DNA from 2 places in the Methylibium sp. T29-B genome. Region 2 is predicted to be linked to the other one. Evidence: predicted binding sites of a transcription regulator. Region 2 holds the regulator's gene; the other holds the start of a gene.
The links. The regulator FliA, encoded in region 2, starts transcription of late flagellar genes. The targets are predictions, from matches to a motif close to CTAAAGTTTNNNNNNNNNNNGCCGNTA.
Positions count from the first base shown of each region.

Region 1: the regulator FliA is predicted to act here: its motif matches at 3,042-3,068, upstream of fliD (flagellar filament capping protein FliD).

Region 1 is NZ_AZSN01000004.1:1,609-6,180, forward strand. It holds gene Y694_RS01270 (flagellin) at 333-1,547, shown strand; gene Y694_RS01275 (flagellin) at 1,760-2,974, shown strand; gene fliD (flagellar filament capping protein FliD) at 3,097-4,527, shown strand.
Region 2 is NZ_AZSN01000032.1:3,514-8,085, forward strand. It holds partial or broken gene flhA (flagellar biosynthesis protein FlhA) at 1-101, shown strand, start outside; gene Y694_RS25575 (hypothetical protein) at 219-800, shown strand; gene Y694_RS25580 (hypothetical protein) at 830-1,276, shown strand; gene Y694_RS25585 (hypothetical protein) at 1,198-1,701, shown strand; gene Y694_RS07560 (antiactivator of flagellar biosynthesis) at 1,733-2,632, shown strand; gene Y694_RS07565 (RNA polymerase sigma factor FliA) at 2,683-3,396, shown strand; gene Y694_RS25590 (hypothetical protein) at 3,427-3,699, shown strand; gene Y694_RS07570 (methyl-accepting chemotaxis protein) at 3,705-4,572, shown strand, end outside.

The DNA.
Region 1 (4,572 bases), on a different contig from region 2:
CGGCCGTGGTGAGGAGGAAAGTGCTCTTCCCGGCCAGGCTGACAGGAAACCCGCAGCCCTCAAGTTGCCAGGACGGGCTCCGATAACCCCCACAACGGGACCAAGCGATCGGTTCCGGGGTCCGGAGTAGGCGACCGATGTTTCGTAGAGGGCACAACCATTCCGCCCCTCCCACGAGATCTGAGGATGACGTACGCCGGGCGCAGCAGGCCCTCGAAACCCGCTGTTGGAGATCGAGGGTTAGTTCACGGTGATGAGGCCCCAGGGCCGAGCCACCGAGGCAATGCCGGCGCTGCCGGAGAGTCATTTCAACCGTTCAGGAGATTCAGATCATGGCAATGTCAGTCAACACCAACATCGTTTCGCTCAATGCGCAACGCAACCTCGGCACCTCTCAGTCGTCGCTGGCAACGTCCATGCAGCGCCTGTCTTCCGGCCTGCGTGTCAACAGCGCGAAGGACGACGCCGCCGGTCTGGCGATCGCCGAGCGCATGAACGCGTCGGTCCGTGGCCTCAATGTCGCGGCGCGCAACGCCAACGACGGCATCTCGCTGGCGCAGACCGCCGAAGGCGCGCTGGGCAAGGTCGGCGACATGCTGCAACGCATGCGTGAACTGGCCGTCCAGTCGGGCAACGCCACCAACAGCGCCGACGACCGCAAGGCCCTGCAGGCCGAAGTCACGCAACTGCGCGACGAAATCGACCGTGTGGCGAAGCAGACGACCTTCAACGGCCGCAAGCTGCTCGACGGCTCCTTCACCGCGGCGGCCTTCCAGGTCGGCGCCGGCGCCGGCGACAACATCACGGTCGGCAGCCTGACGAACGCATCGGCCAGCAACCTGTCGAAGATCACCTACGCCGAAATCTCCAGCGGTGACCTGGCGAAGGACGACACCGACATCACGACGCTGGACGCGATCGCCGACGGCGACCTGCAGATCACGATCGACGACGGCGGCGACAACGAACTGGTGGTCGAGGTGGGTGCGATCGCCCAAGCGAGCTCGGGCTTGGAGCGTCTGGGTCAGGTGGCCGAGGCGATCAACCGCAAGACCAGCGACACCGGCGTGTCGGCCTACCTGGTGGCCAATGACGACGGCACCTACAAGCTCGACATCAAGGCCTCGCGCCTGGATGCCGACGGTGCCCCGCTGTCGGTGGAGTTCACCGGCTTCGATACCACGACCACGGGTCTGGACGAAGGCGACGTGCCCGCCGCGGTGACGGATGCCATTGGCATCGACGCGCTGAGCATCGAGACCGAATCGGATGTGTGGGTGTCGATCAAGAAGATCGACAGCGCACTGGACCAGGTGAACAGTGCCCGCGGTACCCTGGGCGCGATCCAGAGCCGCTTCGAGAATGCGGTGTCGAACATCCAGATCCAGGCGGAGAACACCGCGGCCTCGCGTGGCCGGATCATGGATGCCGACTTCGCGTCGGAAACGGCCAACCTGTCGCGCTCGCAGATCCTGCAGCAGGCCGGTACCGCCATGGTGGCCCAGGCCAATCAGCTGCCGCAGCAAGTGCTGTCGCTGCTGCGCTGATCGGCCTCCCGCGGCGGCCTCCGGGCCGCCGGCCCCGGGATCCTCGGGCCCCGTCCGTCAGGACGGGGCCTTTTGCTTTCCGGGGCCGAAATGCGCCGGAAGTCGGCCTCTTTTCGATCCATCGTCACCCCCGCAGGTCACCAAGAATGGCTACACCGAACAGGTAAGCCGGCTTCGGGCCGGAGATCCTCGATTCTTCAAGGAGCATTTCCATGGCCCAGACCATCAACACGAACGTCATCTCGCTGAATGCCCAGCGGAACCTGAACACCAGTCAGTCCTCGCTGGCCACCTCGATGCAGCGGCTGTCGTCGGGTCTGCGCGTCAACAGCGCGAAGGACGATGCCGCCGGCCTGGCGATCGCCGAGCGCATGAACACCCAGGTGCGCGGCTTGAACGTCGCGGCGCGCAACGCCAACGACGGCATCTCGCTGGCCCAGACCGCCGAAGGCGCGCTGGGCAAGCTGGGCGACATGCTGCAGCGGATGCGCGAACTGGCGGTGCAATCGGCCAACGCCACCAACAGCGCCGACGACCGCAAGGCGCTGCAGGCCGAAGTGAACCAGCTGCGCGACGAGATCGACCGTGTGGCCAAGCAGACCAGCTTCAACGGCAAGAAGCTGCTCGACGGCTCCTTCACGGCGGCGACCTTCCAGGTCGGGGCCAACTCCGGTGATGCGATCACCGTCGGCAGCCTGACCAACGCCACCGCGGCGGTGCTCTCGAAGATCACCTACGCCGAGGGCGCGAGCGCCGACCTGACGCTCGACGGCACGACCATCACGGACCTGGCCGCGATCGCCGACGGCGACCTGCAGATCACGATCGACGGCGGTGGCGCGAACGAGCAGATCGTCGAGGTCGGCCCGATCGCCGAGGCCAGCACCGAAACCGAACGCCTGGGCCAGATCGCCGAGGCGATCAACCGCAAGACCACGGACACCGGCGTCTCCGCCTACTTGGTGAAGAACGACGACGGGACCTTCAAGCTCGACATCAAGGCATCCAAGCTGGATGCTACTGGCGCCGCGCTGGCGGTGGAGTTCACCGGCTTCACCACCGCGACGACGGGTCTGGACGAAGGCGACGCGATCGCCGAGGTCGCCGACGACATCGGCCTGAGCGACTTGAACATCGAGACCGATTCCGCCACCTGGGTGTCGATCAAGAAGATCGACAGTGCGCTCGACCAGATCAACGGCGCACGCGGCACGCTCGGCGCGCTGCAGAGCCGCTTCGAGAACGCGGTGTCGAACATCCAGATCCAGGCCGAGAACCTGTCGGCCGCGCGTGGCCGCATCATGGACGCCGACTTCGCGATGGAAACGGCGAACCTGTCCCGCGCCCAGATCCTGCAGCAGGCCGGCACTGCGATGGTGGCGCAGGCCAACCAGCTGCCTCAGCAGGTGCTGTCGCTGCTCAAGTAAGACGCCTTCCGGCGACCTGCTTCGGAGAGCCGCGGCTGTCCGGTGCCTGACGGCGCCGGGCCCGCGGCTTCAGTTTTCTGCGCGAGCGCCGATAGCCCCTCATCAATCCGTCCGGACTCAGCATGGCCATCTCTTCACCCGGTCTCGGCAGCGGCCTCGACGTCAGCAGCATCGTCTCGCAGCTCGTGGCGCTGGAGCGCAAGCCGCTGGAGAAGATGCAGACCGCGGCGACGTTCATGCAGACCCAGGTCTCGGCCTACGGTCAGTTGCAGAGCCTGGTGTCCGCCGTCGGCGACGCTGCGAAGGCGCTCGCCAAGCCCACCCTGTGGCAGGCGGCGTCGGCAGGCACCAGCGACGCCACCTCGGTCGCCGCCACCGCCAGCGCGGGCGCCGCCATCGGCAGCTATTCGGTCAGCGTCTCCCAGATCGCACGCGCGCAGAGCCTGGCCTCGGCGGTGTTCACCGCGCCGACCGACGTGGTCGGTGCCGGCAAGATGACGATCGAACTCGGCGGCTACAACGTCGCGAACGATCCGGCGTTCACCCCGAAGACCGGATCGACGACGCTCGAACTCGAGTTCGCGGAGGGCACGACGCTCGAGCAGGTGAAGACGCAGATCAATGCGGCGAACGCCGGGGTCTCGGCGGCGATCGTGCGCGACGCGAACGGTGCCCGCCTCACGCTGACCAGCACCACGACCGGACTGGACAGTACCCTGCGCGTCGCCGTCAGCGACGCCACCGGGGCGCTGACAGGCCTGGCCTACGACCCGGCCAGCGGTGCCAACCCGATGACGCAGACGCAGGCCGCGGTCAACGCCCTCGCATCGATCAACGGCCTGGCGATCGAGTCGCCCACGAACCGCCTGACGGGCACGCTGGACGGCGTGACGCTCGATCTCGTGAAGGTCACCACCGCACCGGTCACCGTGAACGTCACGACGAACACCGGGACGATGCGCGACGCGATCAAGAAGTTCTCCGACGCCTACAACGCGCTCAACACCTACCTGGTCACGCAGACCAAGTACGACGAGGAGAACAAGATCGGCGGCACCTTGCAGGGCGACAGCGCCGCCGTGGGGCTGCGCAATCAGTTCCGCGCCATGCTGCGCCAGGACAGCGCGGCCTCGGCCGAGCTGACCCGCCTGTCGGACATCGGCTTCAACGTGCAGCGCGATGGTTCCATCGTGCTCGACAACGCCAAGCTCGACGCGGCGCTCGCGAAGCCGGCCGAGCTGTCGAAGCTCTTCACGACCAATGACACGGCGAACCCCGCGTCGACGGGCCTGGGTGTGCGTTTCCAGAAGCTGGCCGACATGTCGACCGGTACCGACGGCGTGATCGCCAGCCGCAATGCGGGGATCAAGGCCCGCCTGGAGCGTAACAAGGACGACCAGGAGAAGGTCAACGACCGTGCCGACCGCATGCAGGTCCGGCTGACCCAGCAGTACACGGCGCTGGACACCCAGATGGCCAAGCTGACCGCCCTGTCGACCTACATGACGCAGCAGCTGACCGGCCTGTCCAACCTCTACAACAAGAAAGACTGAGGTCGTTCCCGATCCGCGCATTCGCGGGGTCGGTTGAAACGCAGG
Region 2 (4,572 bases):
TGCTCAAGCGCGCCGCGCCGCGGCTGCGTGTGCTCTCGCACAGCGAGATCCCAGACACCCATTCGATCCGCATCGGCTCGATCATCGGCGCCGCCGCTTGATCCGCCCCCCTGACAGACCCCGACCCAGAGGCTCCGCATGAACGTCCAACGCTTCACAGGCCGTACCTCGCGCGACGCGATGACCAAGATGCGCCAGGCCCTCGGCGACGACGCGTGGTGCTGTCGACCAAGCCCTGCCCCGAAGGCATCGAGATGCTGGCGATGGCGCCGGGCGCGCTGGCCGCGGTCGAGCGCCAGGCCGCCGTGCAGCAGCAGGCCGCCGCCGCGCAGCCGGCGCCCGCCAAGCCCGCGAAGCCGGTCAAGGCCGCCAAGGGTGGCCGTTCCGCGACGGCCGACGATGTGCAGCAGGACGTGGAACAACTGTCGATGAGCACGCTGTCCTTCCAGGACTACGTGCGCGACCGCATGCTGAAGAAGCGCGAGGCCGCGTTGCGCGGCGAAGCGCTGCGCGAGGAACGCACCGAGCCGACCCTCAACGTCGCCCCGATGGCGCCGGCCCGTGCCGCCGCCCAGGCGACGCTGTACGCCCAGGATCTGGACGACGACGATGCGGTCGACGCGGCGGTCGATGCCGTGCAGCACCGGATCGCCAGCCAGCAGGCCGCCACCATGCCGGTGCTGCGCGAGCAGGTGGTCTACGGCCGCCAGACACAGTCCGCCACCGCCAGCCCGCCGATCCTGCGCGAGGCCCAGGCCGATGCCACGATGCTGAGCGAGCTGCGCTCGATGAAGGGCTGATCGAGGAGCGCTTCGGCGCGCTGGCCTTCATGGAGAAGCTGCAGCGCGAGCCCGCTCAGGCCAAGCTGACCCAGAAGCTGCTCGAGTGCGGCTTCTCGCCGGTGCTGATCCGCAAGCTGGTGGCTGGCATGACGGCCGACGTCGGCGACGAGCAGGCCTGGGCCGCCAGCGTGCTGGAGCGCAACCTGATGACCGGCGAGCGCGAGCTGCCGATCGAGGACCAGGGCGGCGTGTTCGCGATGATCGGCGCCACCGGCGTCGGCAAGACCACGTCGACCGCCAAGCTGGCCGCCGCCTTCGCCACCCGGCATGGCGCGTCCAACCTCGGCCTGATCACCCTCGACGCTACCGTCTCGGTGCCCACGAACAGCTGCGCGCCTACGGCCGCATCCTCGGCGTGCCGGTGCACACCGCCCACGACCGCACCGCGCTGGAAGACCTGCTGGAGCTGCTGTCGGCCAAGAAGATGGTGCTGATCGACACCGCCGGCGTCGCCCAGCGCGACACCCGCACGCGCGAACTGCTCGACATGCTGGCGCACCCTTCGATCAACAAGCTGCTGGTGGTCAACACCGCCGTGCAGGGCGAGACCATCGACGACGTGATGACCTCCTACCGTGCCGCCGCCTGCAAGGGCATCGTGCTGTCCAAGCTCGACGAGGCCGTGAAGCTGGCGCCGGCACTCGACGCCGTGATCCGCCACAAGCAGAAGATCGTCGCGGTGGCCAACGGCCAGCGAGTGCCCGAGGACTGGCATCGCCTGTCGGGTCAGGCCCTGGTGCACCGCGCGCTGCGCGCCACCGGCAGCCCGGCCTACAACTTCGACGCGAGCGAGATGAACCTGGTGTTCGCCACGCCGCAGATGACGGAACGCCGCCCCGTACCGGCCGGCCGCGCCTGAGCTTCCCGATCCCGACGACCCCGCTGCCGCCATGTCCACCGACCTGCCCCGCCGCGCCTGCCGCCCCGCCACCGACAGCTGGTACAACCAGCTCGACGATCTGCCGACCCACCCCGCACCGGCCGACCAGGCCCAGGGCCTGCGCCGCCTGTTCGTGAGCCGCACGATGCGCTGCATCCCGGTGGTGTCCAACCCGAAGATCGCCTTCGGCGGCGCCCTGCTGGAGCGCCTGTGCAGCGCCTACGCCGAGCAGGGTCTGCGCACGCTCGTGGTCGACGCCGGCGAGAACGCCCGCGCACCAGCCGAGCTGGCGAGCTTCGACCTCGCAGAGGGCGTGGAGACGCTGAGCCCGCACGTGAGCTACCTCGCTGCCGGCGGCCTGACGCTGCGCTTCGTGGATGCGAGCGGCTCGACCTCCGGCTTCCTCGACGCCATTTCCGAAGCCGCTCCCGACATCGATGTGCTGCTGGTGCATGCCAGCGCTGCCGAACTGGCCCGTCTGTTCGCGCGTCGCGTTCAGGAGCTGCAGGCGGCCACGGTGCGCCCCATCGTCCTGTGCGACGAGCAGCCCGACAGCGTCACGCACGCTTATGCGGCCATCAAGCTGCTGGCGACGCGCGCCGCCTTGCTGACGCACGACCTGCTGTTCAGCGCCCCGCCCGATTCGCCGCGCGCGGCCAAGGTGGCCGAACGCATGGCGCGCTGCGCCGACGACTTCCTGGGGGCCACGCTGCACGACTGGGTGGCCGTCGACCCGGCCGAGGCGCCCACCGATGGCCCGAGCCTGCGGCTGAAGCGCCTGGCACGTGAACAGCTCGCCTGCGCACTGCCGCACACCGTGAGCGACAGCGTGTTCGGCGCACTGGCCGGCGAGATCGGCGCACGCTCCGCGCTGCCGTCGCTGGGCTCGCGCCTGCCGCGGTCGCGCTGAATCCCCGATCGAAGACCGAACGAACCGCCGAACACCGCCTGGAGCCCGACATGTACACCGCCACCGGTCGCCTCGAAACGAACGCCATGATCAAGCAGTACAGCCCGCTGGTGCGTCGTCTTGCGCACCAGATGATTGCCAAGCTGCCGGCCAACGTGGAGATCGACGACCTGATCCAGGTCGGCCTGATCGGCCTCACCGACGCGATGTCGCGCTTCGACAGTGCGCAGGGCGTGCAGTTCGAGACCTTCGCCACCCAGCGCATCCGTGGCGCGATGCTCGACGAGCTGCGCGGCAGCGACTGGATGAGCCGCGGCAACCGCAAGCAGCAGCGCGAGATCGAGGTCGCGGTGCACAAGCTGCAGCAGCAGCTCGGCCGCGCGCCGGCGGAGAGCGAGATCGCCAAGCAGATGGGCCTGTCGCTCGCCGACTACCAGGAGCTGCTGGGCAAGGTGCGCGGCACGCAGCTCGTCTATCTGGAGGACATGTCCGGCGACGATGGCGACAACGATTTCCTCGACCGCCACGTGGCCGACGAGAACGAGAACCCGGTGGCCCTGCTGCAGGACCATCGCATGCGCCTGGCGCTGATCGAGGCCATCAAGACCCTGCCCGAGCGCGAGCAGTTCGTGATGGGGATGTACTACGAGCAGGACATGAACCTCAAGGAGATCGCCGCAGTGCTGGGCGTGACCGAATCGCGCGTCTGCCAGCTGCACAGCCAGTCGATCGCGCGCCTGCGCGCCAAGCTGCGCGACCACTGAACCCCAAAAAGAAGCGAGCACGAGACAACCATGCTGAGCCTGTTCAAGAAGACCCCGAGCGCGGCCGCTGCCACCGACCCGGCACCCGTCGCGGCGCCAGCTCCCGACCTGCGCCAGGCGGTGCAGAGCATCGCCCAGGCGGCCTCCCGTCTCGGCCGTGACGCGGCCGAGGTGCGCGGCCTGATCGAGGACAGCAACCAGGTCAACCAGCGCCAGGTCCAGGCACTGCAGACGCTCGGCAGCCAGCTGGGCGAGGTGCAGCGCGCGCAAGGGGCATCGGTACCACCACCACCGAGAGCCTGAAGGCCGTGGAGCGCGCACGCGCCGCGGTGGAGCAGGTGGGCACCGAGGTGGGCGGTATCGTCGACACGCTGCGCCAGGTGGCGGCCGCGGCCGGACAGATCACGCAGATCGCGCTGCAGACGCGCCTGGTGGCGTTCAACGCCTCGGTCGAGGCCGGCCGGGCCGGCGAGGCCGGACGCGGCTTCGGTGTCGTGGCCGACGCGGTGAAGGACCTGTCGGCCAAGGTCGAGGCCTCGTCGAAGCAGATCATGAGCACCGTGGCCGAGCTCGACCAGCGCGTCGGCGCGCTGGCGCGCGAGATCCAGTTGCGCGAGGGCGAGGCGCCGCAAGGCGCCTTCCACCGGGCGCTGGCCGAGGTGCAGGGCGGGGTCGGCAGCATCAGCGCCGCGGCGGTGCAGAGCCGCACGATCTGCGACGGCCTGAACGAGCAGATGGCCGCGATCGACCGCGAGATGCAGCGCTCCAGCCAGACGCTGGGCAGCGCCACGGCGCGCAGCGAAGCCTTCCTGAAGGTCAGCGAGAACATGATCGAAGTGGTGGCCGACTGCGGCATCGACACCGACGACACGCCCTACATCCGCGGTGTCCAGGAGGCGGCCTCGCAGATCAGCAAGCTGCTGGAGGACGCGCTGCGCACCAACACCATCGCCGTCGCCGACCTGTTCGACGAGAACTACCAGGCCGTGCCCGGCACCAACCCGGCCCAGCACACCACGCGCTTCGTCGCGCTGGCCGACCGGCTGTTCCCGCAGGTGCAGGAGCGCCTGCTGACGCTGAACCAGAAGGTCGTCTACTGCATCGCGGTCGACCGCAACGGCTACGTCGCCACGCACAACCGCCAGTACTGCAACCCGCAGCGCAGCAACGATCCGG